3 regions of the Vibrio frigidus genome follow, and region 3 is predicted to be linked to each of the others. Evidence: predicted binding sites of a transcription regulator. Region 3 holds the regulator's gene; each other region holds the start of a gene.
What was found. The regulator MetJ, encoded in region 3, represses methionine synthesis genes. The targets are predictions, from matches to a motif close to TTAGACNTNTANANGTCTAA.
Positions count from the first base shown of each region.

Region 1: metH (methionine synthase) is a predicted target of MetJ. The motif match lies at 1,555-1,574, and genes of this name have one in related genera.
Region 2: metN (methionine ABC transporter ATP-binding protein MetN) is a predicted target of MetJ. The motif match lies at 2,541-2,560, and genes of this name have one in related genera.

Region 1 is NZ_JBCDMC010000003.1:435,770-445,831, reverse strand. Features, by position in the region: gene AACW90_RS07640 (cation:proton antiporter) at 112-1,431, opposite strand; gene metH (methionine synthase) at 1,625-5,305, shown strand; gene lysC (lysine-sensitive aspartokinase 3) at 5,415-6,773, opposite strand; lysine riboswitch at 6,874-7,051, opposite strand; gene AACW90_RS07625 (pyridoxal-phosphate-dependent aminotransferase family protein) at 7,273-8,394, shown strand; gene AACW90_RS07620 (PglL family O-oligosaccharyltransferase) at 8,423-10,062, opposite strand, start outside.
Region 2 is NZ_JBCDMC010000015.1:54,308-64,369, forward strand. Features, by position in the region: gene AACW90_RS20445 (MetQ/NlpA family lipoprotein) at 1-709, opposite strand, end outside; gene AACW90_RS20450 (methionine ABC transporter permease) at 741-1,418, opposite strand; gene metN (methionine ABC transporter ATP-binding protein MetN) at 1,408-2,442, opposite strand; gene gmhB (D-glycero-beta-D-manno-heptose 1,7-bisphosphate 7-phosphatase) at 2,711-3,265, shown strand; gene AACW90_RS20465 (MliC family protein) at 3,276-3,572, shown strand; gene treR (trehalose operon repressor TreR) at 3,572-4,519, shown strand; gene treB (PTS trehalose transporter subunit IIBC) at 4,756-6,180, shown strand; gene treC (alpha,alpha-phosphotrehalase) at 6,237-7,919, shown strand; gene AACW90_RS20485 (amidohydrolase) at 7,933-9,078, opposite strand; gene AACW90_RS20490 (YitT family protein) at 9,168-9,767, opposite strand.
Region 3 is NZ_JBCDMC010000011.1:91,271-101,332, forward strand. Features, by position in the region: gene AACW90_RS18160 (SPOR domain-containing protein) at 1-84, opposite strand, end outside; gene cytR (DNA-binding transcriptional regulator CytR) at 216-1,220, opposite strand; gene priA (primosomal protein N') at 1,401-3,602, opposite strand; gene rpmE (50S ribosomal protein L31) at 3,884-4,099, shown strand; gene AACW90_RS18180 (malic enzyme-like NAD(P)-binding protein) at 4,278-5,537, shown strand; gene metJ (met regulon transcriptional regulator MetJ) at 5,697-6,017, opposite strand; gene AACW90_RS18190 (O-succinylhomoserine (thiol)-lyase) at 6,235-7,401, shown strand; gene AACW90_RS18195 (bifunctional aspartate kinase/homoserine dehydrogenase II) at 7,402-9,807, shown strand.

The DNA of each region.
Region 1 (10,062 bases), on a different contig from region 3:
AATCTAAACATATTTACGTGTTCAAGGAAATGAAGATAAATTATGGGTGGTATTTTTTAGGCAATAAACGAAACCTATTATAATCAAATCAAATCAAATCAGATCAATGACTTATTGTTTCTTCTTTAAAGGTAGCGATTCAGGCTCAACTGATTTTGCTCTTTCCCAAGCTTTTGCGCGATTAATGAGTGGCGTTATAGTCGACCCTTGGATTAAGATCGAAAATACAACTACCGAGTAGGTCATCACGAGCAGTATTTCTCGCACATCAATGTTTTTTTCGGGAACAACCATTATCCCCGCCGGGATCGCCATGGCCATGGCAAGTGCAAGTCCGCCCCGTAATCCACCCCATGTAAGAATCCTTACTGACCATGGGTTGTACATTCTGAATCGATTAAATATTTGGTATGAAAGAAAGACACTGATATAGCGAGCTGCTAATACTAATGGTATTGAGATGAGCATGATAATCCAATCTTCGGAATGAAACTCAAAGGTAAGCATAGACAAGCCAATAAGTAGGAAAAGCAATCCATTAAGGAATTCATCGATCAGTTCCCAAAAGTGGTCTAGGTGTTGCTCACTCTCTTTCGAGAACCCTGTGTAACGAGTCCAGTTACCAATCATAATACCTGAAATTACCATCGCTAAAGGGCCAGAAACCTCGATTACTTGAGAGAATACATAACCGGCCGTAGGTATACCTAGGGTCAAAAGAAGCTCCATCGAATGATCATCTGTTGAGCTTATAAGATAATGGAATAGCAGTCCTAATGCAGCACCATAAACGATTCCACCGACGGCTTCATGTAAAAATAGTAATGATACGGAACCGACAGTAGGTGTCTCAGTGCCAAAGGCGATAGTAAAAAGAGTAACAAAAATGACTAAACCGAAGCCATCATTAAATAGCGACTCGCCCTCGATTTGTGTTGATATACGTTTAGGCGCATCGAGCTTCTTCACGATAGCAAGCACGGCGATGGGATCAGTTGGAGAAATTAAGGCGCCAAATAGAAGGCAGTAGACTAAAGCGAACGATATACCTAGGACCCAGTTCACTACCGCAAATAATACAGCTCCGATTAGGAAGGTTGAGACGAGAGTTGCGCCCAAGGCAAGTAAGGTTATCTCCCATTTTTGATCTTTCATATTGGTTAGGTTTATACCTAACCCACCAGCAAAAAGCAGAAAGCCCAACACACCTTTTAAGAGAAAATCTTCAAAATTAATCGAATCTATTGTATTTGCCGCGACTTCATTAAGTGAAAACCAACCATTTTGGCCTGCTACAATCATAATTAAAGAAAGAACAAGAGCACCTGCAGTAATAGCTATGGTGGTTTGAAGTTTACCAACTTTGGAATTAACGAAGGCTATCGCCATTGCGGCGGCGGCTAAAAAACAGAGGGTGTTGTATACGTACATCGAATTTTCCAAAAATTTTATTCTATAAGACCATTTTCGGTTGAAAAGCGAACTTTATCAATACGAATAATGAAAAATTACCGTACACACATTTGGCGATATAAATTCTAATTACAAAACCGTCTAGACGTCTAGATTTCTCCCTGTTGTGTGATAGGATGGATACAAAGTTAAAAAGGATTGAGGCTTAAACGTGTCTGGAAGTAGTGTAAAAGAAATAATAGAAAATCAGCTAAAGAAGCGAATTTTGTTAATCGATGGTGGCATGGGCACCATGATCCAAGGATATAAACTTGAAGAAGAAGATTATCGTGGAGAGCGATTCGCTAGTTGGCACTCAGATCTAAAAGGAAATAATGACCTTTTAGTCTTGAGTCAGCCCGACTTGATTAAAGAAATCCATTCTGCTTATTTGGAGGCGGGCGCAGATATTCTAGAAACGAACACGTTTAATGCAACTACTATCGCAATGGCTGACTATGATATGGAAGGCCTAAGTGAAGAGATTAATTATCAAGCCGCGCAACTAGCTAGAGCGATTGCGGATGAGTGGACGGCAAAAACACCGGATAAGCCTCGCTTTGTTGCTGGGGTATTAGGCCCAACTAACCGTACGTGTTCAATTTCTCCTGACGTGAATGATCCAGGCTTTCGTAATGTCAGCTTCGATGAACTTGTAGAAGCGTACTCAGAATCGACGAAAGCCCTTATACGAGGCGGTTCAGATCTTATATTAATCGAAACTATATTTGATACACTTAATGCAAAGGCGTGTGCGTTTGCTGTCGATACGGTATTTGAAGAACTGAATATCACGTTACCAGTAATGATCTCCGGAACAATTACTGATGCGTCTGGTCGTACACTTTCAGGTCAAACTACGGAAGCATTTTATAATGCGCTTCGTCATGTAAGTCCTATCTCATTTGGCCTGAATTGCGCCCTAGGGCCCGACGAACTTAGGCAATATGTCGTAGAGATGTCTAGAATTTCGGAAACCTTTGTTTCCGTTCACCCTAATGCGGGATTACCTAATGCGTTTGGTGAATATGATCTTTCGCCAGAGGATATGGCGGAGCATATTATTGAGTGGGCTGAAAGCGGCTACGTAAACATAGTTGGAGGCTGTTGTGGAACGACGCCTGAACACATTCGTCAGATGGCATTAGCGGTAGAAGGGGTTAAACCTCGACAATTGCCAGATATCCCCAAGGCTTGTCGTCTTTCTGGCTTAGAGCCAGTAACCATTGATAAAGGAACACTGTTTGTAAATGTGGGTGAACGAACCAACGTGACAGGTTCCGCTCGTTTCAAGCGGCTTATCAAAGATGAACTTTACGATGAAGCCTTAGAGGTTGCGCGTCAACAAGTTGAGAGTGGTGCGCAGGTCATCGATATCAATATGGATGAGGGAATGCTTGATTCTGAAGCGTGTATGGTGCGGTTTCTTAATCTTTGCGCAACGGAACCAGAAATATCTAAAGTTCCTATCATGGTGGATTCGTCAAAATGGGAAGTAATAGAAGCTGGTCTGAAGTGCATTCAGGGAAAAGGTATTGTTAACTCTATTTCCCTGAAAGAAGGAAAAGAAAAATTCATCCACCAAGCTAAGCTTATCCGTCGTTACGGCGCTGCTGTGATTGTCATGGCTTTTGACGAAATAGGACAAGCTGATACACGTGAACGTAAGTTACAAATCTGTACTGAGGCATACCGTGTTCTCGTTGATGAAGTCGGTTTTCCACCGGAAGACATTATTTTTGACCCAAATATATTTGCAGTTGCGACGGGTATCGATGAACATAATAATTATGCATTAGACTTTATTAATGCGGTAGCGGATATCAAGCGCGATCTTCCATACGCAATGATATCTGGTGGTGTTTCTAACGTATCCTTTTCTTTTAGGGGCAACAATTATGTACGTGAAGCAATACACGCCGTATTCCTGTATCACTGTTTTAAAAATGGTATGGATATGGGTATTGTTAATGCTGGGCAATTGGAAATATATGACAACGTACCGGAAAAACTACGTAATGCAGTTGAAGATGTCATTCTAAATAGAACGGATAAGGGAACAGAAAACCTTCTCGACATCGCGAACGAGTATCGTGGTAATGCCGTGGGTAAAGAAGAAGATTCATCTACTCAAGAGTGGAGAAGTTGGCCTGTAGAGAAAAGGTTAGAGCATTCACTCGTTAAAGGCATTACAGAATTTATCGTCGAAGATACAGAAGAAGCAAGAGTTAATGCTGCTAAGCCACTGCACGTCATTGAAGGCCCCTTGATGGATGGCATGAATGTTGTCGGTGATTTGTTTGGCGAAGGAAAGATGTTTTTACCTCAAGTGGTTAAATCTGCGCGGGTAATGAAGCAAGCGGTCGCGCATTTAGAGCCCTTTATTAATGCTTCGAAAGAAGAAAGTCGTGCAAACGGAAAAATCCTGCTTGCGACCGTCAAAGGTGATGTACACGATATCGGCAAGAACATTGTCGGTGTCGTTTTACAGTGTAATAACTACGAGATAATTGATCTTGGTGTGATGGTTTCTTGCGAAAAAATTCTCAAGGTGGCTAAAGAAGAGAAGGTCGATATCATTGGTTTGTCTGGTTTGATTACACCTTCGCTCGATGAGATGGTGCATGTAGCCAAAGAGATGGAACGACAGGGTTTCGACCTTCCACTATTAATTGGTGGTGCGACGACATCGAAAGCCCACACCGCCGTCAAGATTGAACAGAATTATAGCCATCCCGTTGTTTACGTAAATAATGCTTCGCGTGCTGTTGGTGTCTGTTCATCATTACTTTCAGATGAATTGCGTCCAGCGTTTGTTGAAAAAGTGGAACAAGACTATGTCAAAGTTCGAGATCAGTATAATCGTAAAAAACCACGCACAAAGCCTGTTTTATTACAAAGAGCACGAGACAATAAAGTTGCGATTGACTGGCAGAATTATACTCCCCCAGAACCGGCAAAATTAGGTGTGCACGTTTTTGAAAATTTCGATGTGGCGAGCTTAAGACGCTATATAGATTGGACCCCGTTCTTTATGACTTGGACGCTTATGGGTAAGTACCCTAAGATTTTTGAACATGAAGAAGTCGGTGAAGAAGCGAAAAGGTTATTTGATGACGCGAATGAATGGTTGGACAAAATAGAACGCGAAGGCTTACTTAAAGCTAGTGGCATTTGTGCTTTACTTCCTGCCGCAAGCATTGGTGACGATATCGAAGTGTATACTGATGAATCACGTACTCAAGTTGCAAAAGTACTTCACAATTTACGTCAGCAGACAGAAAAGCCTAAAGGCTTTAACTATTGTTTGAGTGATTATATTGCCCCCAAATCGAGTGGTAAAAAGGATTGGATTGGAGGTTTTGCGGTTACAGGTGGTATTGGTGAGCGCGAACTGGCCGATAAGTTTAAAGCTGAAGGTGATGACTACAATGCAATCATGGTTCAGGCTGTGGCCGATCGATTAGCCGAAGCTTTTGCAGAATGTCTACATGAAAAAGTGCGTAGAGAAATTTGGGGTTACTCTCCCGAGGAGACGTTATCCAATGAAGATCTTATTAGAGAGAAATACCAAGGTATTAGGCCTGCACCTGGTTACCCAGCGTGTCCTGAGCATACAGAGAAAGGTGCTTTATGGGAGCTTCTTAATGTTGAAGAAGCGATTGGTATGTCTTTGACATCTAGTTATGCAATGTGGCCTGGAGCCTCAGTCTCGGGTTGGTATTTTTCACACCCTGATTCGCGATTTTTTGCTGTTGCTCAGATACAACAAGATCAGGTTGAGGATTATGCAGAGCGTAAAGGTTGGAATATTCTTGATGCGGAGAAGTGGTTAGGCCCTAACATCAGCTAGTAGTGAAAGCTATTGCTAAACATGACAGTCTTTGACTGCACGATAGAAGACAAAGAAAGGTGATAAAAAGGCTTGGTTAAAGATACCAAGCCTTTTTATTCGACGACCATTACTCACGTAGTTCGAATAATTCTCTATGTAGATCCTGAACAGCCCGACGGGAATCAACAGAACGTACTAAGAAACACAAATTGTGCGGACTAGCACCATAGCAAATCATGCGTAGATTGAAGTCTTCTAAAGTACTGAATACTTTTTTTGCGTAACCTTTACATTCACTCATATTATTGCCAATAAGCGCGACCAAACAGAGATTTTGCTCTACTTCTACAGTACAAAGTTCTTCCAGCTCTTTTTGAGCGTCAATGGGTAGTTCTGGCGCGCCACCTGACGTGTTCGTTTGGTCAAGGGTAAGCGATACACTTACTTCTGATGTAGTGATCAGATCAACGGAAATCTTATACTTCGCTAGAATTTTAAACACGTCGGCTAAGAAACCATACGCTTGAAACATATTCGGACTACGCAGTGTTACCATAGTTTGGTTTCCGCGTAATGCTAATGCCCTAAATAGCGGTGAACTTCCTACTTTTTGTCTGATCCAAGTCCCCCCTTTCTCTGGCTCTTTAGACGATCCTACGAACACGGGAATGCCATGGCGTAATGCGGGAACTAATGTCGATGGGTGTAGTATTTTGGCTCCGAAGTTGGCCATTTCGGAGGCTTCACTGAAACTAATTTCAGGGATGGGTGCAGCTTTCGCTACTATGCGTGGATCTGTCGTGTAAATACCAGGAACATCTGTCCAAATCTCAAGGCCCGATGCTTCAACCGATTCTGCAATTAATGCTGCACTATAGTCACTGCCGCCACGACCAAATGTCGTCGTATTACCATCTATATCAGCGCCAATAAAGCCTTGTGTAACGACAACATTATCGCGACATAAAGGGATGAGTTTTTCTTGTGCTAGTTTAGCAACCGAATCTAGTTCTGGGTCTGCTTTTCCGTAGGCGTTGTTGGTTCTCATTATATCGCGAATGTTAAAACGTGCCGCACTTAAGCCGCGCTCTCTTAGTATTTGAGTGAGCAAGTGGGTTGACATCCGTTCGCCATAAGCAACCATGTGATCTGTGAGTTTATCGCTACTTTGGAATGATGCTGCTTCAGCAGCCGATGCCACGCTCTTTAATAAAGAGGCGACGGCTTGTTCTGTTTCTAAAGGGTCGGCGAGCTTATCAATGATGGCATAATGGATATCTTCAAGTTGTTCAATGACAACACGACGACGTTGTTCGTCTTGAACTCCATTTGCCAACTCAACCAACAAGTTTGTCACACCAGAGCAAGCACTAATGACGATAAGTTTTGTGTTTGGGTTGTTCTCTATTATTTCAGCACAACGGCTCATGGCTTCAAAGTTGGCAACACTTGTGCCACCAAATTTTGCTACATTGAATGCGCTCACGGCATTTCTCCCTGTATGTATTCAAATTAACAGTATTTCTATTTTTGTTATATTGAAGAGAGATTACTAGAGCAGAGGAAAAGCATTAGATATGGATGCGGACCTCAGAAGCTCTTCACCAAACAAGGTTGGTGACAATTGGTAGGATTCAGCCTACTCAACCGATGATTATACACACTCAATGAAATATCATCTCGGCACCGCTCCCCCTGAATGCTTTGTCTCGGAGTTAAGGCTCCACAAAACACTTGCCTGGGCAATGCTCCTCTTCTGCTATAAAGCGAATTATCTAAATCAAGTTCAAACAAATCCAGACCTATTCATTGAACGATGTTGACGTCTAAATGTCAATTGATAAAACGAATATTTGCCCAGTATTTATACAACGTAAAAACGGTGCTTGATCAAGTGGTTTGACCTCTATACTAGAGTCGAATTGTTGAATGATGGATTATGAGTTAGTCTTTAATCCCCTACACGTCTTATAAAAGGAATAATTATGACGATTCAGAGCTTTGTACCTCCTCATAGAACATTAATGGGGCCCGGACCTTCAGATATTTCACCGCAAGTTTTGCAAGCGTTGAGCCGTCCAACGATAGGGCATCTTGACCCATTATTCATCAATATGATGGATGAACTAAAACAGCTTCTTAAATACGCTTTCCAAACAGAGAATACGTTTACTATTGCGGTATCTGCACCCGGTAGTGCTGGTATGGAGGCTTGTTTTGTCAACCTAGTAGAAGCCGGCGATAAAGTAGTTGTATGCCGAAATGGTGTGTTTGGTGAAAGGATGCGTGAAAATGTCATCCGCTGCGGTGGTGAAGCTATCGTGGTTGATAATGAATGGGGCGAACCTGTTGACGTTAGAAAAGTAAGAGACGCTCTTGACACCAACCCTGACGCAAAAATTTTAGCTTTTGTACATGCTGAAACCTCTACAGGTGCTCTTAGTGACGCTCAGGCTTTGGCTTCTTTAGCACAAGAAAGAGGGGTCTTGACCATTGTTGATGCGGTGACTTCGCTTGGAGGCGTGCCGTTGAAAGTAGACGAATGGGGGTTAGATGCCGTGTATTCAGGTAGTCAGAAATGTTTGTCCTGTGTGCCTGGTTTATCTCCTTTGACTTTTTCTGCAGCGGCTATTCAGCGCATTCAAAATAGACAGTCACCTGTGCAAAGTTGGTTTTTAGATCAAAGTTTAGTATTGGGTTATTGGAGCGGTGAAGGTAAACGTAGCTATCATCACACTGCACCTGTAAATAGTCTTTATGCTTTGCATGAAGCCTTGTTGTTACTAAAAAATGAAGGGTTGGAAAATGCATGGAAACGACATCAAGTCATGCATGAAAAATTAAAGACTGGTTTAGAGTTGATGGGGATTCAATTTGTAGTAGATGAAGATTATCGACTGCCACAACTCAATGCCGTATATATACCTGAAGGGGTAGATGATGGCGCCGTTAGAGCAACGTTACTTAATGACTATAACTTAGAAATAGGTGCTGGTTTGGGAGCATTAGCTGGAAAGACATGGCGTATAGGGTTGATGGGGTACGCTTCGAGAAATGAAAACGTGGCTCTATGTCTAAAAGCGTTAGACGACACTTTAAATCAATAAGTTCGTAAGTAGGGTGGTTTGTACCACTCTACTTTTTAATCGCTCCCTCTTTTTTTGTAGTATCAGACTCTATCGAATTGCTCTCTTCTTCAATCACATTATTTTCAGTATTTTGGTTGTGCTCTTCATCTATAGCAATGGGTTCTATGTCTATGGTTGAAAAGTCATGATTTGGAAACAAGAAGCTGGCTTCCGAACGTATTTGATTTGCTTTGCTTATTTCACCTAAACCTAAATAAGCCATGATCAGATTGCTGTAATATAATTCTTGTGGTTTTTGTCTAATGGCTTGTAAAGCCCAGACTATATACTGTTTGATGGCAAGCGCATCACCGGTTAATAATCCTTGCTTAAGTGAGGTACTGTATAGATTCCACTCGTAGCGCAATTGTTGCGATATGGGATAGACGGTTTGTGTCAAAATTCTTGAGTCTTTTGGAAAAGAGTGTTCAAACCTGAACAATGTCATGTTGGTTTGTAATGCCATCAACATATAAGCAGAAGTGACCGTTGGAACAACAAAGCTAGTGCTTCTTATTAGAACCTTGGTGACCTTAGAAATAGAGTGGACTTTGTATTTTGAGGTTCTTTGATCGATCCAATATAAAAGGATGATGAAAACTAACCAATGAATAGCGGAGTGATAAAAAGGTGCGCCCATCTGACTATGCAGCACGATAGGTATAAATAGGCTAAATATGGCTAATCGAGTTCCTCTACGTGCAGAGTATATTTTGAACAGCACCATTATCATCGCAAGGAAAATACCCACAATTGGAATCAGTCCTCCTTCGATTCCCCAATAAAGAGTTTCATTTAATGGATGCTCGACGGATGAATATCCTACCGGATAATCGGAGTTTAATTGATGTTGTCTTGCAGAATATAAAATATATTCGGGTTCAAATCGACCATACCCGTATCCAGTAAAAGGTTTCTCTATGAGCATATCTATCGCTTGTGGAAATAACGTAGATCTCTCTATTTGTTGCTTTTGAAAGGACTGCGCGTCAACGCTATTAGCGGAAATAAGTATCAAACCAAACCCTATTCCGGCCACTGACGATGATATCCAACCGCTGAATCTTTGTGGTGTTGAGAACCTATACAGATAGGTTGCAATAATAACAAAACCGAATGCCGTACCTATCCATTCTAATTCACGTGCAAGGATGATAATTAGGGGGGCAGTGATCAGTGGTACTAAGTAAAGAAACAGTGTTCGACTTACTTTCTGACCATACTTTCTTTGTTGTCTCGCAAGTAAATACCCAGAGATAACGAGACCAGTAGAGATGAAACTAACCATGACACTGGGGTCTTGGAAAATACCGAAAGGCATTTGAGTGAATGTGTTGGAACCAAGTAGTTCCTTAGGTAATAAATTGAAAAACTGAACATAACCAAGTACCACTTCGATTATGGCGGCGATGACAATAAACCAAAGTAAACGTTGTTTATGGAGATTACTGAGATTAAATTGCTGCAATACGACGAAAAATAGCCATCCAGACCAAAGACTAGCGAGCCGAGGTAGTGTGAGGAGCCAGAGATTAGCTATTGGATAAAAAACAGGTAACGTTAGTATGAAACAACAGATCAATAAGGCAATGGTTAGCTTGGTGTAGCGAATCTGTTTTGTGCTAGCAATATGGTAGAAGCCAATGG
Region 2 (10,062 bases), on a different contig from region 3:
CGACATTGTCAGTACGAGCCACAATCAGGTTAACGTATGGAGACTTTTTGTCTTCTACGAATATGCCATCTTTCTCTGGTGTTAGATCGATGCTGCTCGCATAGGTCGTGTTAATGATTGATAGTGCAACATCGTCAAGTGAGCGAGGAAGTTGTGCGGCATCTAGCTCTACGATAGTGATGTTTTTAGGGTTCTCTACGATATCGCGAATGGTGCCAGAAAGACCAGTATCGGCGCGTAGTTTAAGCAACCCTTGTTGTTCAAGAAGTAGCAATGAACGCCCTAAGTTAGTTGGGTCGTTAGGGACCGCGATGCGTGAGCCATCAGCAATCTGGTCAACGGATGTCACCTGCTTAGAGTAACCGGCAATAGGGTAAACAAACGAGTTACCAGCGATAGCAAGCTTGTAGCCACGGTCAGCAATCTGTTGATCAAGATAAGGCTTGTGCTGGAAGGCATTGATATCTACAGAACCATCATCAAGAGCTGCATTTGGCGTAACATAATCAGTGAAGGTTACAAGCTCAACATCTAAGTTGTACTTCTCTTTTGCTACTTTTGCCGCTACTTCAGCTACTTGAGCTTCTGCACCTGCCATTACACCGATTTTTATTTTGTTGCTATCCACTTCTTTGTCACCGCAGCCTACCAATACTAAAGCTGATGCCGCTGTCGCTGTTACGAGCAAATTTTTAAGACTAAATTTCATGTTACCTCTCCTTAGTTTATTGTGATTATTATTATCTGTGGTCTACACGACGGACGAATGTATCGCCTATCGATTGAATTATTTGAACCAGTACTATCAACATCACTACGGTGACCGCCATGATAACAACATCATACCGATGAAAGCCGTAACGGATGGCGACGTCACCGAGGCCTCCACCACCAACCGTACCTGCCATGGCTGAGTAGCTTACTAGTGTGACTAAAGTGATAGTGACTGCGTTGATTATGGTTGGCAGAGCCTCAGGAAGTAGTACCTTGGTAATGATTTGCATGGGTGTTGCTCCCATAGATTGTGCTGCTTCTACAAGACCCCCCGGGACTTCAAGCAACGCGCCTTCAATTAAGCGAGCAACAAAAGGGATCGCACCTATGGTCAGAGGGACTATTGCGGCTGTTGTGCCGATAAACGTACCAACTAAAAGTTTTGTTACTGGGATGATAGCGACCATTAGGACTAGAAATGGTACTGAGCGGCCAATGTTCACAACGGCACCTAAGCCACCATTTAATTTGGTGTTTTCTGCCAGCCCACCTTTTTTGGTGATGTGTAAGATAACACCGAGCGGAATACCTACTGCAAATCCGACCAAACCAGACACGGCAACCATATAGAGTGTTTCACCTGTGGCGCCCAATAATAGACCACTATTGAAGCTTAACCATTGAGTAATAGAATCAAAGGACATAACCGAGCACCTCTACTTTAACTTTGTGTTCTTCTAAAAATTTGATGGCTGCATTGTCATCTTCTTCTGAGCCAAATAATTCTGCGACCATCATTCCGAACTTAACACCACCTGCGTAATCCAAGTCGGAACTTAAGATACTGACATCGATATTAAACTGACGAGAAATCTGGCTCATTACCGGGGTATCTACTGTCTCTCCAGTAAATTCAAGTCTGACAAGTGGATGCGTTCCGTCAATACGATCTGGTTGTAGCCTAGATTGGTAGTCTTCTGGAATCGAGAGGTCTAACGTTGAGCGAATAAAACTGTGCGCGAGTTCTGTTTTCGGGTGAGCAAAAATTTCACCAACCGTGCCTTTTTCAACAAGTTCACCGTCTCCTATGATGGCGACTTGATGACATATGCCTTTAACAACATCCATTTCGTGAGTAATGAGTAGGATAGTTATGTTCAGTTTACGGTTGATCTCTTTCAGCAATTCAAGGATTGATTGTGTCGTTGCTGGGTCTAATGCGCTGGTGGCTTCGTCACATAACAAGACTTTAGGGTCAGAAGCTAACGCTCTTGCAATGGCGACACGTTGTTTTTGACCTCCACTTAGATTGGCTGGATAAGTGTCTCGCTTATCCTCTAGCCCCACCAAAGATAATAACTCGGAAACTTTGGTGTTTATTTTATCGTTGCTTATGCCTGCAAGCTCTAGAGGAAGGGCAATATTATTAAAAACAGTGCGAGAAGAGAGCAAGTTAAAGTGTTGAAATATCATACCAATATTGCGACGAGCTTCGCTTAACTCTGATTTAGATAACTGAGTCAAATCGACTCCGTCGACAACAACGTTACCCTGTGTAGGGGCTTCTAACATGTTTACACAACGGATAAGTGTACTTTTTCCTGCACCGGAGGAACCTATAACACCAAATATGTTGCCTTGTGGAACGGTTAGGTTTATCTCTTTCAAGGCATGAATTTCTTTTTCGCCTTGATAGAACACCTTGTTAACGTTGCTGATTTTAATCATGTAATAAAACCTAATCAGGATAATTAGAATAAAGTATTGGTTAACTTTCTAAACTGTAGATTATGCTAGGGCCATCACGTTTTCATGTCAATAGATATTTTTACGTCTAGACGTCTATAGCTCTATTTTAACCGTGCTATTTGGATGTTACGACGTTCTAAACGCGATAAAACGACATTAAACAAACCTTGTTATTTGAGGATAAATGGTGATTAGCGCTGTAAAGCGTGCAATAATTTCGATCTAAATATCTAATGAGGATAACGCTTTGGCTAAACCTGCTGTGTTTTTAGACCGAGACGGTGTGATTAATGTCGATCATGGGTACGTACATGATGAGCATGATTTTGAATTCATCGACGGTGTCTTTGAAGCGACCAAAAAACTACAACAAATGGGGTACCTTTTGGTTTTGGTCACGAACCAATCGGGTGTTGCTCGCGGTTTGTTTAGCGAAGATAGGTTTCTCTCATTAACTGAGTGGATGGATTGGAACTTTGTCGACAACGGCGTTGAGTTCGATGGGATCTATTATTGCATGCACCATCCAGAGCATGGCATTGGTGAATATAAACAAGATTGTGATTGCCGTAAACCCAAGCCTGGCATGTTTCATTCTGCGCGCGATTTTTTAAAGATCGACATGATGAACTCGGTTATGGTCGGGGATAAAGCGGAAGACATGATGGCCGCAGAAGCGGCTGGTGTTGGTACTAAAATATTAGTCAGAACTGGAAAACCAGTGACAGACAAGGGAGCGTCTATTGCCTCGACGGTACTTAATAGTATTAAAGACGTACCAGCATACCTTGAACAGATATAAAGGTTTTAGTGTGAATGTAAAGTGGCTTTTTATTTCAATAATTATGGTGTTGGTTGGATGTAGTTCTACCGTAGAACCGTTTTATGTTTGTAATAACGGAACGCAGTTTACGGTGTTAACTATAGACGAAAATACAGCAGAAATAGTCATGGCGCATAAACGTATTGCACTAAAACAAATTCCAGCGGCTTCTGGAAGCAAATATCAAAACACGGAACGTGAATTGTTGCTTTGGCTAAAGGGGACACGAGCTATGTTGACACTTAGTTCTGATACGGTTGTGAACTGCGATCAGGTAATGAATTGATGCCAACAAAAAAACTGACTATTCATGATATTGCGAAACTTTCTGGTGTTGGTAAATCAACGGTTTCTCGTGTGTTAACCAATGATCCTAAAGTGAAGCGTGATACCCGTGAACGAGTAGAGAAGATTATTGCAGAGTCTGGGTATGTGCCGTCAAAATCAGCACAGTCTATGCGCGGAGGCAGCCAGAAGGTTGTAGGTGTCATTATTTCTCGTCTAGATTCTCCTTCCGAAAATAGAGCCGTCAGTAGTATCCTCGATACGCTTTATAATGTCGGTTACGATGTGGTTATCATGGAGAGTCAGTTTGATAAAGATAAAACCAACGATCACCTAGACGTACTTAAAAAGCGAAATGTTGATGGTGTCATCCTTTTTGGTTTTACTGGTTGTGATGTTTCCCGTCTGGTTGAGTGGAAAAGCAAAATCGTTGTCATTGCTATGGATGTGGAAGGTATCTCGTCAGTCGATTACGATAGTGCGGGTGTGATTGTTAAAGCACTGGAACATATAAAGAACCATTCATTATCGGAAGTTACTTATATTGGTGTCGATATAAGTGATAAATCAACCGGTGAGACCCGTCTAAATGCCTATATAGATTGGTGTAAAAAGAACGACATTACGCCTTGTTATAGCACCGGACAATTGAGTCACGAAAGTGCTTACCAACAGGTCGATTCAATTTTAAATGAACAAACTCAAGCGATTGCTTGCGCCAGTGACACCTTAGCCTTAGGTGTGATTAAAAGATTACAAGAACTATCACGCGATGAAGTGATGGTGACTGGTGTGGGTGGCAATCAACTACTTTCCTTTCTTTTTCCTAACACGTTTAGCGTTGATCCTGGCTATGAGGAAGCGGGCCGTTATGCCGCTAACATGCTGATATCTCAGCTTTTAGGGGATAAAACTGAAAAACATATCACTCAAATTCCAATTAATTAACCAGAATATTTAACCTATTGTTTATATTGATATAAATAAGATCAGGTGTGACCTTGTTCAATTAATGGGACTGTTCCCATTTAATGTTCGTACACATTGAGGCATTATACTCGTCGTTATTGGGACTGTTCCCATTAATCGTTTGGTTTACTTTTCAACTCCAATACCTGTGATGGTAAGCGTTAATTTTTTGGGGTTTGGTATAGACTTTAATAAGTTATAAAAGGGTGAGAATAATGAGTAATATTGCAAGAGAAGATATTGCACGTCTTATAGGGTTAGTAGGCGGTGGAGATAATATAGCTAGTGTAAGTCACTGTCTAACGCGTTTGCGCTTTGTATTGCAAGACACTGAAATCGCAGATGTTAAAGGTCTAGAAGCCTTAAGAATAGTAAAAGGCTGCTTTACCAATGCGGGTCAATTTCAAGTTGTGATTGGAACGGAAGTTGATGAGGTATATAAAATATTAATCGAAATGACGGGCCAGTCATCCTCGTCGAAAGATGAAGCAAAAGTGGCTGCTCGTCAAAATATGAATATCTTAGAGAGAGGCATCTCCCATTTAGCCGAAATTTTCGTGCCTCTGCTACCCGCTATTATCACTGGTGGTTTGATCTTAGGTTTTAGGAATGTCATTGGCGACATCAAGATGTTTGATGGCCAAACCCTAACGCAGATTAGTCAGTTCTGGGCGACGGTGCATTCGTTCTTATGGTTAATCGGTGAAGCGATATTTTTCTTCCTCCCTGTTGGGGTTTGTTGGTCCACGGTTAAGAAGCTAGGTGGGACACCGATACTTGGTATTACACTTGGTGTTACCTTAGTGTCACCGCAACTGATGAATGCTTATATGATAGGTAAAGCGGCTCCAGAAGTATGGGACTTTGGGTTGTTTGTGATCGAAAAAGTAGGTTATCAAGCTCAGGTTATCCCAGCGATGCTTGCAGGTGTGGCACTGGCTTTCATTGAAACGAATCTTAAGCGAATTGTTCCATCCTATTTGTATCTCGTTGTCGTACCGTTTGTGTCTATTATTCTTTCAGTAGTACTTGCGCATGCCTTAATTGGTCCTTTTGGACGCATTATCGGTAATGGTGTTGCGTTTGCTGCGAAAGTAGCGATGACAGGTGATTTCGCCATACTTGGTGCTATGGTATTCGGATTTTTGTATGCGCCACTCGTTATTACGGGTGTTCACCATACGACTAACGCAGTAGACCTGCAATTGATGCAAGAGCTTGGCGGAACACCGATTTGGCCACTTATCGCACTTTCTAATATCGCACAAGCTTCTGCAGTCGTCGGTATCATCATTATCAGCCGTAAAAATGGTGAACGTGATATATCTGTGCCAGCGGCAATCTCTGCCTATTTAGGCGTAACAGAACCTGCAATGTACGGCATCAATCTAAAGTATAAATTCCCAATGTTGAGTGCGATGGTTGGGTCAGCGGTTGCAGCGGCAATTTGTGGTAGTGCTGGTGTAATGGCTAACGGGATAGGTGTTGGTGGCTTGCCTGGTATCCTTTCTATTCAACCTCAATACTGGACGATATACGCTATTGCCATGTTAGTTGCCATCTTACTACCTATAACATTGACTCTATTTTCCTACAAAAGAGCACAGTTAAAAGGCGAATTAGAAGTCGTTAGTGCTTAAGTCCTTTTGGAGTGGTCAGATTGGCCACTCCGTTTTTGTAAAGATAATGTAGAGAGATGATTATGAATTCGGCAGAGTGGTGGCGTACCGCAGCAATTTATCAGATCTATCCTAAAAGCTTTTGTGATAGTGGGTCAAAAGGTACTGGGGATATTAAAGGCATAACGAGTAAGCTTGATTATCTTAAACTTTTGGGTGTTGATGCTATTTGGTTGACGCCGGTTTATCAGTCTCCAATGATAGATAATGGCTATGATATTTCAGACTATTACGCTATCAACCCAGAATTTGGAACCATGGCTGACTTTGATGAATTGCTTGCTATAGCGCATCAAAAAGGTATTCGTATAATCATGGATATTGTCGTAAATCATACGTCAACAGAGCATAAGTGGTTTCAAGCTGCACTTGGTAACAAAGAGAGTGAGTATCGAGATTACTATATCTGGAAAGACCCAATAGAAGGGCAACCTCCGACTAATTGGGAGTCTAAGTTTGGCGGCAATGCGTGGGAGTTAGACCAGAAAACAGGCCAATATTACCTACACTTATTTGCAAAAGAACAAGCAGATTTGAATTGGGAGAACCCTAAAGTTCGTCAAGAAGTTAAAGATGTGATCAGTTTTTGGGCAGAAAAAGGTATTGATGGATTCCGTTTAGATGTCATTAACCTGATATCTAAACAACAAGATTTCCCTGATGATTATACTGGTGATGGACGTCGTTTTTATACCGATGGGCCCAAGGTACACGAGTACCTTCTAGAGATCAGCCGGGATGTTTTTCAGAAATACGGTAGTGTAACCGTGGGAGAAATGTCATCGACCAATCTGGAACACTGCCAGCAGTACTCATCCTTAGATCAGAAAGAACTGTCTATGGTGTTTAACTTTCATCATTTGAAAGTTGACTATAACAACGGTGATAAATGGACTAAAACACCATTTGATTTTATAGAATTAAAACGGATATTTAGTCATTGGCAGAAAGGATTGAACGGGAAAGGCTGGGGAGCGTTGTTTTGGTGTAACCATGATCAGCCTCGTATCGTAAGCCGTATAGGCAATGATACCGAGTACCGAATTGAATCCGCCAAAATGCTGGCTACCTCTATACATATGATGCAAGGAACACCGTATATCTATCAAGGTGAAGAAATCGGGATGACGAATCCGAAGTACACTTCGATAGAGCAATACCGTGATGTAGAAAGTACCAATATCTATGACATCATGGTTAACGAACGAGGTGTTGATAAGGATGCTATGTTGGATATTCTGTCTCACAAGTCGAGAGATAACTCCAGAGCACCGATGCAATGGAGTAACAAGGCGTATGCTGGATTCTCTAAAGCCAATCCGTGGTTAGGCGTTGCTCAAAATTACGTTGAAGTCAATGCTGATTTGGCGGTCAGTTCACCTGATTCGGTGTTTCATTTTTATAAGAAGCTACTAACGCTGCGTAAAGATATTCAGGTAATTACTGATGGTGATTATGTAGATTTGATGCCGGATGACAAACAGATTTTCTGTTATGCCCGTAGCAACAAAGAACAGACGCTTATCTGCGTAAATAATTACTACGCAGAACCAACAGAATGTGCATTACCTGAATATATTGACTTGGCTAATGCGCAATATTTGCTCGGTAACTATAGTGATGGTCTCTGCTTAGCTGTTGAAAGAAAGATGTCATTACGACCTTACGAAACACGAGTGGTTTTAATCAACAACCCTTAGAGTACCTTGGTCTTTAATTAGAATGCAGTCGGTCAATAATTGAAACGAATAGTTGGCTGGCTGTTTTCAATATATCATCTGGGAAATCATAATCTGGGTTGTGTAATTCTGGATGAGATTCACCACTGCCAATGCAGAACAGCGCACCATTCCATTTGAGCAAAAATTCCGCAAAGTCTTCCGACCAGCGCATGGGGTCATCAAGCTCTACAACTGACATGCCTAATTGTTTAGCTTGTTGAAGGATGAGTTGAGTATGTTCGCTAGAATTGATGGCTGCATTGAATGGTTCATCCCACTCTACCTTTACATTAATCCCTGTCTCTTTTTGTAGTTTGTTTAGCATCGATAGCAGATCCGCTTTCATGCTTGAGAAGGTTTGGTTGCACTCACTGCGCATGGTTGCCATTACTTTGGCAACTCCTGGAGATATACCGAACGCTTCTTCTCCAAGCCTTGCATGCACTATTGTGACCAAACTGAATGCATCTGGATATTGTTGTGAAATACTTTGCAGATACTGCACAGTTTCGACCATTGCGTGGCATGGACTGAGGCCATTTTCTGGTCTTGCCGCATGAGAGGTCTTGCCTTCTAATTCGATTAATACACCAGTAGAGGCACACGCGAATGTTCCTTCCTTTATCAGGATCTGATTAATTGGGTAGCCGGGTAGGTTGTGATAAGCGAAAACGTTATCAACCTTTAATGATAAGAGTTGTTCATCATTAAGCATGGAGAGAGCACCTGTTCCGGTTTCTTCTGCCGGTTGAAATAACAGAATTACTTTGCCTGTTTTAGGTGGGTGTATTGAAATATGTTCGGCGACTAATAACAGAGAGCTTGTATGGCCATCATGTCCACAGGCATGCATTACACCCACGTATTCGGATACATGGTCATGTTGTGCTATTTCACAGATAGGTAAGGCATCGAAATCTGCCCGTAATAAGGTCGTGTCACCTGCATTACCACTATCGACAGTACAGACAATGCCGTATCCACCTATCTGACCGACGGGTGATAATCCGAAGTCTTTCAATTGTGCAAAAATAATGGTTGATGTCTGTTTTTCTTGCTTTGAGAGTTCTGGTTTACGGTGCAGTTTTTTTCTAAATTCAACGGGATCGAAATGACGAGTATTTAACGTGGCATCCATGCTGTTAATCCAAATAAGTCGTTAGTATTACGTTACTTTACTTAGAAAAACTAACAGCACAATGTTTATCTTTATTCGTAACCTCACCCTCAGCTATAGGTTACCGTATAGCGAGATGGCTTATGGTTCATCCCCAATACAATATTAAGTACAACAACACCGAGTATTGAAATGGCTAATATTGTTGGGGTTATAAAGAAGAAAGACGAGAATAAAATAGTGGTGTCAATGGCGAGCTGTGTCTTGCCAACAGAAATGCCCGTTTTATCTTGAACAAGCAGGCAAAATATATTGAAACCACCTAAGCTTGAACGGTGCCTAAATAAAATTAACATACCCAGCCCCATCAATAATCCGCCAGCAATGGCACAATATATGTCGTTTAATGACTCGATGTTGATCACCCTATCTAAGTGATCGACAAACAGTGAAACAAGCCCACATGAGACAATACTATTAAGAGCGAACTGAGCGCCAAACCGCTGCCAACCTAAGATGAAAAAAGGAATATTTGTCAAAAAATAGAAGGTACCAAAGCTGATTGGTATTAACTGACTTAATAGTAATGAAAGGCCTGCCGTTCCTCCAGTAATGAGATCTGCAGATTGAAGAAAAAATATGCCCTGAGCCGTTAAAAACGTACCAGTAAGTATCGCTATCCAGTCTTCCCTTATTGAGTGTTTTTGCATCATTTTTCTTTTTTGTGGTATTTAATGGTGAGAATAGTAGATAAAAATTTGTATTTTCGGTAGCTTGAAGGCTAAATTTGAAGGTACAGCGTGTAAGTTACACTTTACACACTGTAAAGGAAGAAGTTGACAGTTTAGTGTTGACAGACTTCTTTCATTTATTGATATGAACTTAATTCAAATGGAAGATGAAAAAATCACATGATTATTTTGCTTAAGTTGCTTTCTGATATAGATCAAATTATGTAGAATATCGCCACTTAGTACACCAACGTAAACGTTTGCTTTGGTTGGA
Region 3 (10,062 bases):
CCACGGCTTTCTTGTAGGCGTCTTTTTGCTTCTCGTGCTTTTACGAGTGCCTTGACCCCGTTTTACGTAATCTCTATTTGCCATAACATGTCAGCCAAATTTAGGTATCAATATGGTAATCCAAAATGTATCTGGAAGACAATTGTAGTTTAAAAAGCGGCGCCATAAAGCACCGCTTGAGAGTGAACTAGAGATCTCTATTTCAGATTGAATCACTAGGCTCTAGGGGGAGCTGCGCTATTTCTGATAACAAGTTTTGTCTCAAGTAATCTTGAACCAGCTCTTACGTCTCTACCTTTAAGTAGTTCTAGCATCATTAACATTGCTTGGCGTCCAATCTCATAACGAGGTTGAGAAACTGTGGTTAATGGAGGATCACAATATTGAGAGAATTGAATATCATCAAAACCAACCACTGACAGATCTTGAGGCACACGCAAACCCAGTTTTTTCGCTTCCTGTATTGCACCAATCGCCATGGTATCGTTGTGGCAAAATATGGCTGTTGGCGCGTCTGGTAATGAAAGTAGTTTTCTAAGTGCTTTAGCGCCACCTTCAAAGGTGAAATTACTTTGAGTGGTGTAAGTTGAATTGAGTGCTATTCCGGCTCTGCGTAAAGCTTGCTGATAACCTTGATGTCGGAATTTACATAACGCTGCCTTTTCTGGACCAGAAATTTGCGCAATTTTTTTGTGACCCATTTGAGTTAGATAATTAACCGCTTCAAATGCGGATGTTAAGTTATCAATATGCACGGTTGGTAGTTCTAATTCCGGAGCGTATTCACAAGCCATTACCAGAGGAGGGAGGTTTTTTTGTTCAGGTTTACTGACATCGAATGGTAAATCGGTGCCAAGCAGTAACATACCGTCAGCTTGTTTAGTAAAAACCAGATTAACGAAAGAACTTTCTCTTTTTTGCTGTTTGCCGCTATCACCAAGTAGAACTAGATAACCATGTTCCATCGCTGCGTCTTCAATGCCACGAATGATCTCTGTAAAATATGGATCACAAATATCTGGAACAATGGTGATAATTGTTTTGGATTCATTCCTACGGAGATTTCGAGCTAAAGAGTTTGGGGAATATCCAGCTTCTAGTACAGCGTCTTCTACACGTTTTCTAGTTGACGCAGAAACTTTTTCTGGGTTCATTAAAGCGCGAGAGACCGTAGCGGTTGAAACACCCGCAAGCTGGGCAACATCCTTCATTGTCGCCATAAATAATTAACCTCTGATATCCTAACGATGATAACTGTTATGTAACTATATGTTTATGCTCTAAGTGTATTGCTTTAGAGAAATGTAATTTACGGGTAGAGTAACAAATTTTGCATAAGTTGTGTGAGCTTTGTCGCATTGGCGAATATAAATAGCGCGATGCATTCGCTTGATGAATCATCAGCTTAAGTCTTGGGGTTCTATATCTATAGACCAGCGAACTTTCTTGGCTAAAGGTAACAATTGTATGGCCGCCTTTGCACTATGTAAAAGTTTTTGCATCGTGCTTCTGTGTGGCGTTTGCAGTAGGAGTTGCCATCGCGCTTTCCCTGCCCGTTTTGCTAGAGGTGCAGGTGTGGGTCCCATGATCATAGAATAGTTGTCAAATAATGGATTGGACTCAAGTGTGTGTCTGACCTGTCTCAAAAAGTTTTCTACCAAATCACTGTTATTTGCTTCCGCTCTAAATAACGTTAGATAGGTGAAAGGAGGGAGCATCGCCCGCTTCCTTTCTAGCAACGCAGTTTGTGCGAAGTGGTGGTAATCTTTGTAGAGAAGTGCTTGTAATAAAGGGTGATCTGGGTGATGTGTTTGCAATAAAACCTCACCCGGTTTGCTTGCTCTACCCGCTCTACCTGCAACCTGAATAAAGAGTTGAGCTAAACGCTCTGAGGCTCGAAAATCGCTGCTGAATAAAGAACCATCCACATCAAGTAAACCGACTAAAGTAACATCAGGGAAGTGGTGGCCCTTTGCGAGCATCTGAGTGCCAATAAGTATTTGAACTTCATTGTTCCGAATGCTCTCTAACGCTGCTTCCAATGAGCCTTTTCGTCTTGTGCTATCGCGATCGATCCGCAATGTTTTAAATTCAGGGAATAGTGATTCGAGTTGCTGCTCCAATTGCTCTGTGCCTACGCCTACCGTGACGAGTTGCGTCGAACCACAGCCCTGGCATTGATTGACTACTGGTCGTTGAGAGCCGCAATGATGGCATCGCATTTCATTTTTATTTTGATGGTAGGTGTAGTATGCATCGCACCTTTTACAGTCCGCTATCCATCCGCACTCATGACACATCAATGCAGGAGAGAACCCTCTACGGTTTAGAAATAGCATGACTTGATTGCCCGACTCCAAGTGCTTTCTCATTTCAGCAATTAAAGGCGCCGATAATCCGCCCTCTAAATAGAGGCCTTTTATATCCAAAACCTTATGTGTGGCTGGTAGGGCATTACCTGCTCGTTTACTTAATATAAGATGATGATATTTGCCTGATATGGCATTTTGCAAGGTTTCAAAGCAAGGCGTGGCCGAACCTAAAACAATAGGAATATTTTCTTTATGAGCTCGCATTATGGCCACATCGCGAGCGTGATACCTCAGGCTATCTTGTTGCTTATAAGACGTGTCGTGCTCTTCATCGACAATAATAATACCGAGATCTTTAAATGGAGTTAGTAATGCGGAGCGAGTACCGATAACAATGCCGGCTTGTTGTTCTCTTGCTGATAACCAAGCATTGAGCCTTTCAGTGTCATTCAATCCAGAATGAATAACGGCAACGGGAACATTGAACCTTCTTTTGAATCGATTGATGGTCTGTGGTGTGAGTCCTATCTCGGGGACAAGAACTAGGGCCTGCTTGCCAGCGTCTAAAATAGGTTTAATCAGATTCAGATAAACCTCTGTTTTTCCGGATCCTGTTACGCCTTCTAATAGATAACAACCAAAGTTGCTATTGCTGTTTACTGTGGCGATAGCAATTGCTTGTTCTTCGTTTAATTTTGGTTTTTCATCTGCATTTTCTAGTTCCTCAGGCCAACAAGCCGTCTTGGGTTTTGTTTCTGTAGAAACAATCCAACCTTTTTCATCCAAGGTTTTTAATACTGAACTGGATATCGCTTCATCAATCATTTGTTGATGTGTTATCGAACCATTTTCAAGTAAGTGCATTACCTTAGCTTGTTTCACGGCACGACCAAGGCCACTCATTAATTGATTTTTGCCAGTTTCAGTGATCTGCCATTCTATAAGCGAGGCAAACTCAGCAGCTTTGCCCTTTCTTAGAGCCGTTGGTAGCGCATTACTAAGAGTTTCGCCCAAAGGGTATTGGTAGAACTGACTGCACCAATTAAGAAGTGTGTAAAGCTTATCTGGCCAAATAGGCTCGACATCTAATACCTGCTTGATGCTTTTTAGCTGATTTATTGGGAAGTCGGATTGATGAACCATTGCAGTAACTATTCCAACAAGTGTTTGTCTACCAAATGAAACGGATACACGACCACCGATAACCGGAAATTGATGAGCTTGAATGAGATAATCAAACCTCTTGTCTAGCGGCACTGGTAGGGCTATTTGAGCAATGGTTGGACGCATTATTGATGAGTAGTCAGCTTAATGAAACGAGGGAGATAGTGTAGTTGATGCGCAATGTAATTACGAGAGGGAGGTGGTAGACATAAAATGTGCGCAGAGCGAGTCATTTAGGCGCGAAAAGAAGAATTTGTTGAAAAAAGATTCAAATGAGTTGATTCCAATGGCGTGTTTCATTAGTATACTGCGCCTTGACGGTATATCAATTTATGCCAATTTGTGTAAATACGTGTGGTGTTCGGCTTAGAATCGAATGGCGACACGGCCTATAATGAGGTTTTCCCATGAAAACAGGTATCCACCCAGAATACAAAGCAGTTAGCGCAACTTGTTCTTGCGGTAATTCTTTTGAGTTTAACTCAACTCTTGCAAAAGAATCTATCCACTTAGACGTATGTGACAAATGTCACCCGTTCTACACTGGTAAGCAACGTAACGTTGATACCGGCGGACGTGTAGATCGCTTCAACAAACGTTTCGGTGCACTATCTAGCAAGTAATTGCTATGCTGTAATTCCGAATAAAAAAGGACGCTTATGCGTCCTTTTTTTGATCTCACAGTAAAAATAAACTTTATGACTTAAACCTTTTTCTATGTAGGAAGTTCTGTCGCGATCATTTACTATCTATCTGAATACTAAAAACCTCCCCTGCCAATTACAACTGGAAATAAATCTGATGTCCGAAGACAACCAACAAGATGACTTTCGTCAACAAGCACTTAATTATCACGCTTACCCGACTCCAGGTAAGACGGCGATAGCACTCACTAAACCTGCCGATTCTGCCGAAGATCTAGCGCTGGCATATAGCCCCGGCGTTGCCGAGCCAGTACGCGAGATAGCACAGAATGTTGATAACGTGTACAAGTACACGGCGAAGGGCAATACGGTAGCTGTCATATCTAATGGTACTGCTATTTTAGGTTTAGGTAACTTAGGTCCAATGGCGTCAAAGCCAGTGATGGAAGGTAAGGCACTGCTTTTTAAGCGGTTTGCTAATTTAGATGCCATCGATATTGAAGTAAAACATCGGACTACCGAAGAGTTTGTAAATACAGTCGCAGCCATTGCGGATACCTTTGGTGGTATCAATTTAGAAGATATTAAAGCCCCTGACTGCTTTGAGATTGAACGTCAACTTATCGAGCGTTGTGATGTACCTGTATTCCATGATGATCAACATGGCACTGCGATTGTTACAGCAGCAGGCATGCTTAATGCCATAGAGCTTCAAGGTAAAACGCTTGAGGAATCAACCATCGTCTGTCTTGGTGCAGGTGCTGCCGCTACAGCATGTATGGAACTTTTAATTAAGTGTGGTGCTCAGCGTGAGAAAATCTACATGTTGGATCGCAAGGGAGTTATCCATACTCGTCGCGAAGATCTAAATGAATATAAAAAAATGTTTGCCAACAATACAGACAAACGTACGTTGGAGGATGTTATTGAAGGTGCTGATCTGTTCTTAGGTGTATCAGGGCCAGATCTGTTACCAGCTGCAGCATTGAAATTGATGGCTGATAAACCCGTTGTATTTGCTTGCTCAAACCCAGATCCTGAAATTAAACCCGAGATTGCACACCAAGTCAGAGATGACTTAATTATGGGGACGGGTCGTTCAGACTACCCAAATCAGGTAAACAATGTTATTTGTTTTCCATTTATTTTCCGTGGCGCGTTAGATGTGCGTGCAAGTGAAATAAACATAGAGATGAAATTGGCCGCAGTTGAGGCGATTCGTCAATTGACTAAAGAGCTTGTACCGGAAGGTGTATTGAAGGCTGCTGGGGTAAGTAAACTAGAGTTCAGTAAAGAGTATATTATACCAAAGCCAATGGACCCACGCTTGCTTCCACGTGTTGCCAGAGCCGTCGCGGTAGCCGCAGTAGAGTCTGGTGTTGCGAGAATTGAACTACCAGAGAACTACATGTGCTAACAGCGATTCAAAATAGAACACATTGATCGTTTTTAACCCATAAACCCGTCATTCCTGTGATATCAGGAATGACGGGTTTATGGGTATTAAGTAAATAGAAAAATAATCCCGCTTGTGTAAATAATTCAATTGGTTGAAGTATCTCCCCCAACCGATTAATTATTCTTCGTCAAACGCTTCAAATTCAATTCCCATTTCTGTCATTAATTTTTTAACTTCAGTTGGAATATCATCAGGGCGATCTTTTCTCAAATCTTCATCTGTTGGTAATGGTTGACCTGTATAAGCGTGCAAGAATGCTTCGCAAAGCAGTTCGCTATTCGTTGCGTGTCGTAGGTTATTAATCTGACGACGAGTTCGTTCATCAGTCAAAATTTTCAAAACTTTCAGAGGGATGGAAACGGTGATCTTCTTAACTTGCTCACTCTTTTTTCCATGTTCTGCGTATGGACTTATGTATTCGCCATTCCAATCAGCCATTGCTCACCTTTGTCAAAATAGTCATAAAACAATTATGGGATAGAATTCTAGCGGGATTTACTGCCATAAGCAAAGACATATAGACGTCTAGAGCTATTGACGTCTTAAAAAACTAACAGTAAAGTGTCTTGTTATTAATTCTAACGTTCGAGATTCAGTTATAGTTAGCGGATAAAGAAAAATGAAAACTGAATTGATCGCAAAGGAAAGCCAGCACATGAAACAAAAGAAACCCGCCACTATCGCCGTTCGAACGGGCATTGAATCTGACTCTCAGTTTCATGCCGTTGTGCCTCCAATTTACTTGTCGACCAATTATAGCTTTCCAAGTTTTGGTGATGTGCCTAAATATGATTATACCCGTTCAGGAAATCCAAATCGGGGCATGTTAGAGCAAACCCTTTCCGATCTAGAGTCGGGAAAGGGTGCGGTAGTCACTAATTGCGGAACGTCAGCGCTAAACCTTTGGGTTTCTACTTTTATTGGGCCTAATGACCTTATTATTGCACCGAATGATTGTTATGGCGGTACCTACCGACTTTTTAATACTCGGGCTCAAAAAGGGGACTTTAACGTTTTATTTATTGATCAGTCTGATCTAAGCGCACTGGATGAAGCATTAGCCAAAAAACCGAAGTTGGTGCTACTAGAAACACCATCTAATCCATTGGTTAGAGTGGTTGATATTCAAGAAACGTGCGAGAAAGCGCACACTGTTGGCGCGCTGGTCGCGGTTGATAATACCTTCATGACACCTATATACCAAAAGCCTATAGATCTGGGTGCGGATTTTGTGATTCACTCTACAACCAAATATATTAATGGTCATTCGGACGTGATTGGTGGGGTTATCGTTACCAAGACAGAAGAGCATGCCGAAGAGCTTGCTTGGTGGGGAAATTGTATTGGGGCGACGGGAACGCCGTTTGATAGTTACATGACGTTACGCGGCATAAGAACCTTAGGCGCTCGAATGAGAATTCATGAAGAGAGTTCTCGTGAGATCTTAGCGTTTCTCTCAAAACAGGATCTTGTTGGCACTATATATCACCCAAGTCTACCAGATCACCCAGGCCACGAAATTGCGAAAAAGCAGCAATCCGGTTTTGGTTCTATGTTGAGTTTTGATTTTAATGGCCCGATGGATAAGCTTGAAGCGTTTGTTGGCGCTTTATCGCTCTTTTCATTAGCCGAGTCCCTTGGTGGCGTAGAAAGCTTAATCTGTCATCCTGCCTCAATGACACATCGAGCAATGGGTGAAGAGGCCTTAAAAGAGGCAGGGATAGCACAAACACTGTTAAGGCTATCGGTTGGGCTAGAAGATAGTGAAGACCTCATCGAAGATCTTGATAATGCATTTAAAAAAGTTCAGGAGACAGCTTAAATGACCGCTACACGTCAACTTCATAAATTTGGTGGAAGCAGCTTAGCCAATCCAGAGTGTTATAAACGAGTAAGAAATATTCTTGCCGAGTACTCTCAAAGTGAAGATTTAATTGTTGTTTCTGCGGCTGGAGACACGACCAATCAACTCATCAATTGGCTGAGTGCTTTAAAGAAAGATGGACGAACGGCACATGAGATACTGACGGAATTGCGTCGATTTCAGTCAGATTTGATACAACAGTTAATTGATGAACCCAATAAAATGTTGGACCATCTTCATACCGAGTTTACTGCCCTAGGTGATTTACAAAGCCCATTAACAATAGAGCAAGAAGCTCAGGTTCTTGGGCTTGGGGAAGTGTGGTCTTCAAGGTTGCTTTCACAGCTCTTGTGTCAAGCAAAAATGGCGGCAGTCGCTATCGATTCACGTGACTTTTTGAGAGCGGATATCGGCACGCAACCAGAGGTTGATCGTTCGAGCTCATGGCCATTATTGAAAGACGTATTGGCACAGCATTCTCAACACCGATTAGTAATTACCGGTTTTATGGCCAAGAATCGTCAAGGGGATACGGTTTTGCTTGGCCGAAATGGTTCTGATTACTCTGCGACGGTTATTGGTGCATTAGCGGAAGCTCATCGAGTGACTATTTGGAGCGATGTCTGTGGTGTCTATAGTGCCGATCCTCGAAAGGTTAATGATGCCTGTTTATTGCCTCTTCTACGCTTAGATGAGGCCAGTGAGTTAGCTAGGTTGGCAGCACCTGTGCTACATAGCAGAACACTGCAACCCGTGGCTCAAAGTGCGATGGATTTAGAGCTTCGATGTAGCTACCAACCAGAAGCCGGCTCAACCAGAATCGAAAGGGTGTTGGCTTCGGGTCGAGGGGCGAAGATAGTGACCTCCCTTGATGAAGTTTTGCTTATTGAGCTGATATTTAGCCACGCACATGAATTTGAAAGAGCCAAAGAAGAAGTGCTACAAAGACTCCAACGCGCTCAGTTACAACCGTTGGCTTATGAAGTTCAAGCGGATCAAGGCGAGCTGCTTCTTGCCTACACAGCAGAAGTCGCATCCGGTGCCCTTAGTTATCTACATGACTCGGCAACGGAGGCAGATATTCGGCTTAAAGAAGGCTATTCAATGGTCGCCGCTGTTGGTGCTGGTGTAACGAAAAACCCAATTCATAGTCATGGCTTTTATCAGCAGCTAAAAAATGCACCAGTCGAATTTATGTGTGAAGCGGAATCAGGTTTGAGCCTAGCGGCCGTTTTACGTACGTCTAATACCTCTGTTTTAGTTCAGGGAATTCACACTCAACTCTTTCAAGCACAAAAGCGAATTGGTTTGGTTTTATGTGGTAAAGGCAATATCGGTTCTAGTTGGCTCGAACTATTCGCTAAACAGAAAGGCGAAATAGAAAAACGTCGAGGTATGAGTTTTGAATTAATAGGTGTCGTGGGTAGCCAGACGTATTGGATGAATATGGCCGGTATTGAGGCCTCGAGTGTACTTAGTCGTTATGAAGATGAAGCAATAGAAAGTGATGGTAATGAATGGCTAGAGCAACTCAGTCACCAACAAGAGTATGATGAGGTAATCGTACTCGACGTGACGGCGAGTGAGGCGGTATCAATGAAATACCCCACTATTGCTGAAAAAGGCTTACACCTAATTTCTGCCAATAAAGTTGCGGGTTCTGCTTCAAGTGAGTTTTACCATAAAGTACAGGATGCATTTGCAAAAACAGGGCGTCATTGGCTATATAATGCAACTGTGGGTGCAGGGTTACCGATCAATCATACGGTTCGTGATTTGCGCGAAAGTGGCGATGAAATCACAGCATTCTCTGGAATATTTTCAGGTACTCTATCGTGGCTTTTCCAACAATTTGATGGGTCTATTCCATTTAGCGAGTTGGTTGAATTGGCTTGGCAACAAGGGTTAACGGAACCTGATCCTCGTTGCGATTTAGACGGGTCAGATGTAATGCGGAAACTTATTATTTTGGCGCGTGAGTCAGGGTTGACGATTGAACCAGAGAGCGTAAAAGTGGCGTCTCTTGTTCCGGACGAGTTGAAAGATCTGTCCATCGATCAGTTTTTCGACCAAGGTCAGTTGCTAAGTGAACAGCTAGCTGAACGTCTAGAAAAAGCACAGCGTGAAGATAGAGTACTGCGTTATGTGGCTCGTTTACAGAAAGGTGGTAAAGCAACCGTAGGCATTGAGGCGCTAAATAAAGAGCATGCTTTGGCTAACTTGCTTCCCTGTGACAATATCTTTGCGATAGAAAGTGCTTGGTATAAGGACAACCCGTTGGTGATTAGAGGACCAGGTGCGGGCAGAGAAGTGACCGCCGGGGCGATCCAATCGGATATTAATCGATTATCAAACCTGTTTTAAATATAAACGCTAGCTACTGCCTTTAAAGGGGCAGTGGCGGTTTTACTTGTCATTATCATGGGGATATCGATCTATCTCCAGAGCCGAATTCATGTTAACCAACCTTAGTCCGTCCTACATTCCCCTTGAATATCTCTCACCAATATCATGAAAAATTTTCATGAACATCATGTTGACATTAATCCCATTTCATTACATTCTACAGACATATAGACGTCTAAACGTCAAAACAGAAATACAAATTCGATCAGCCCG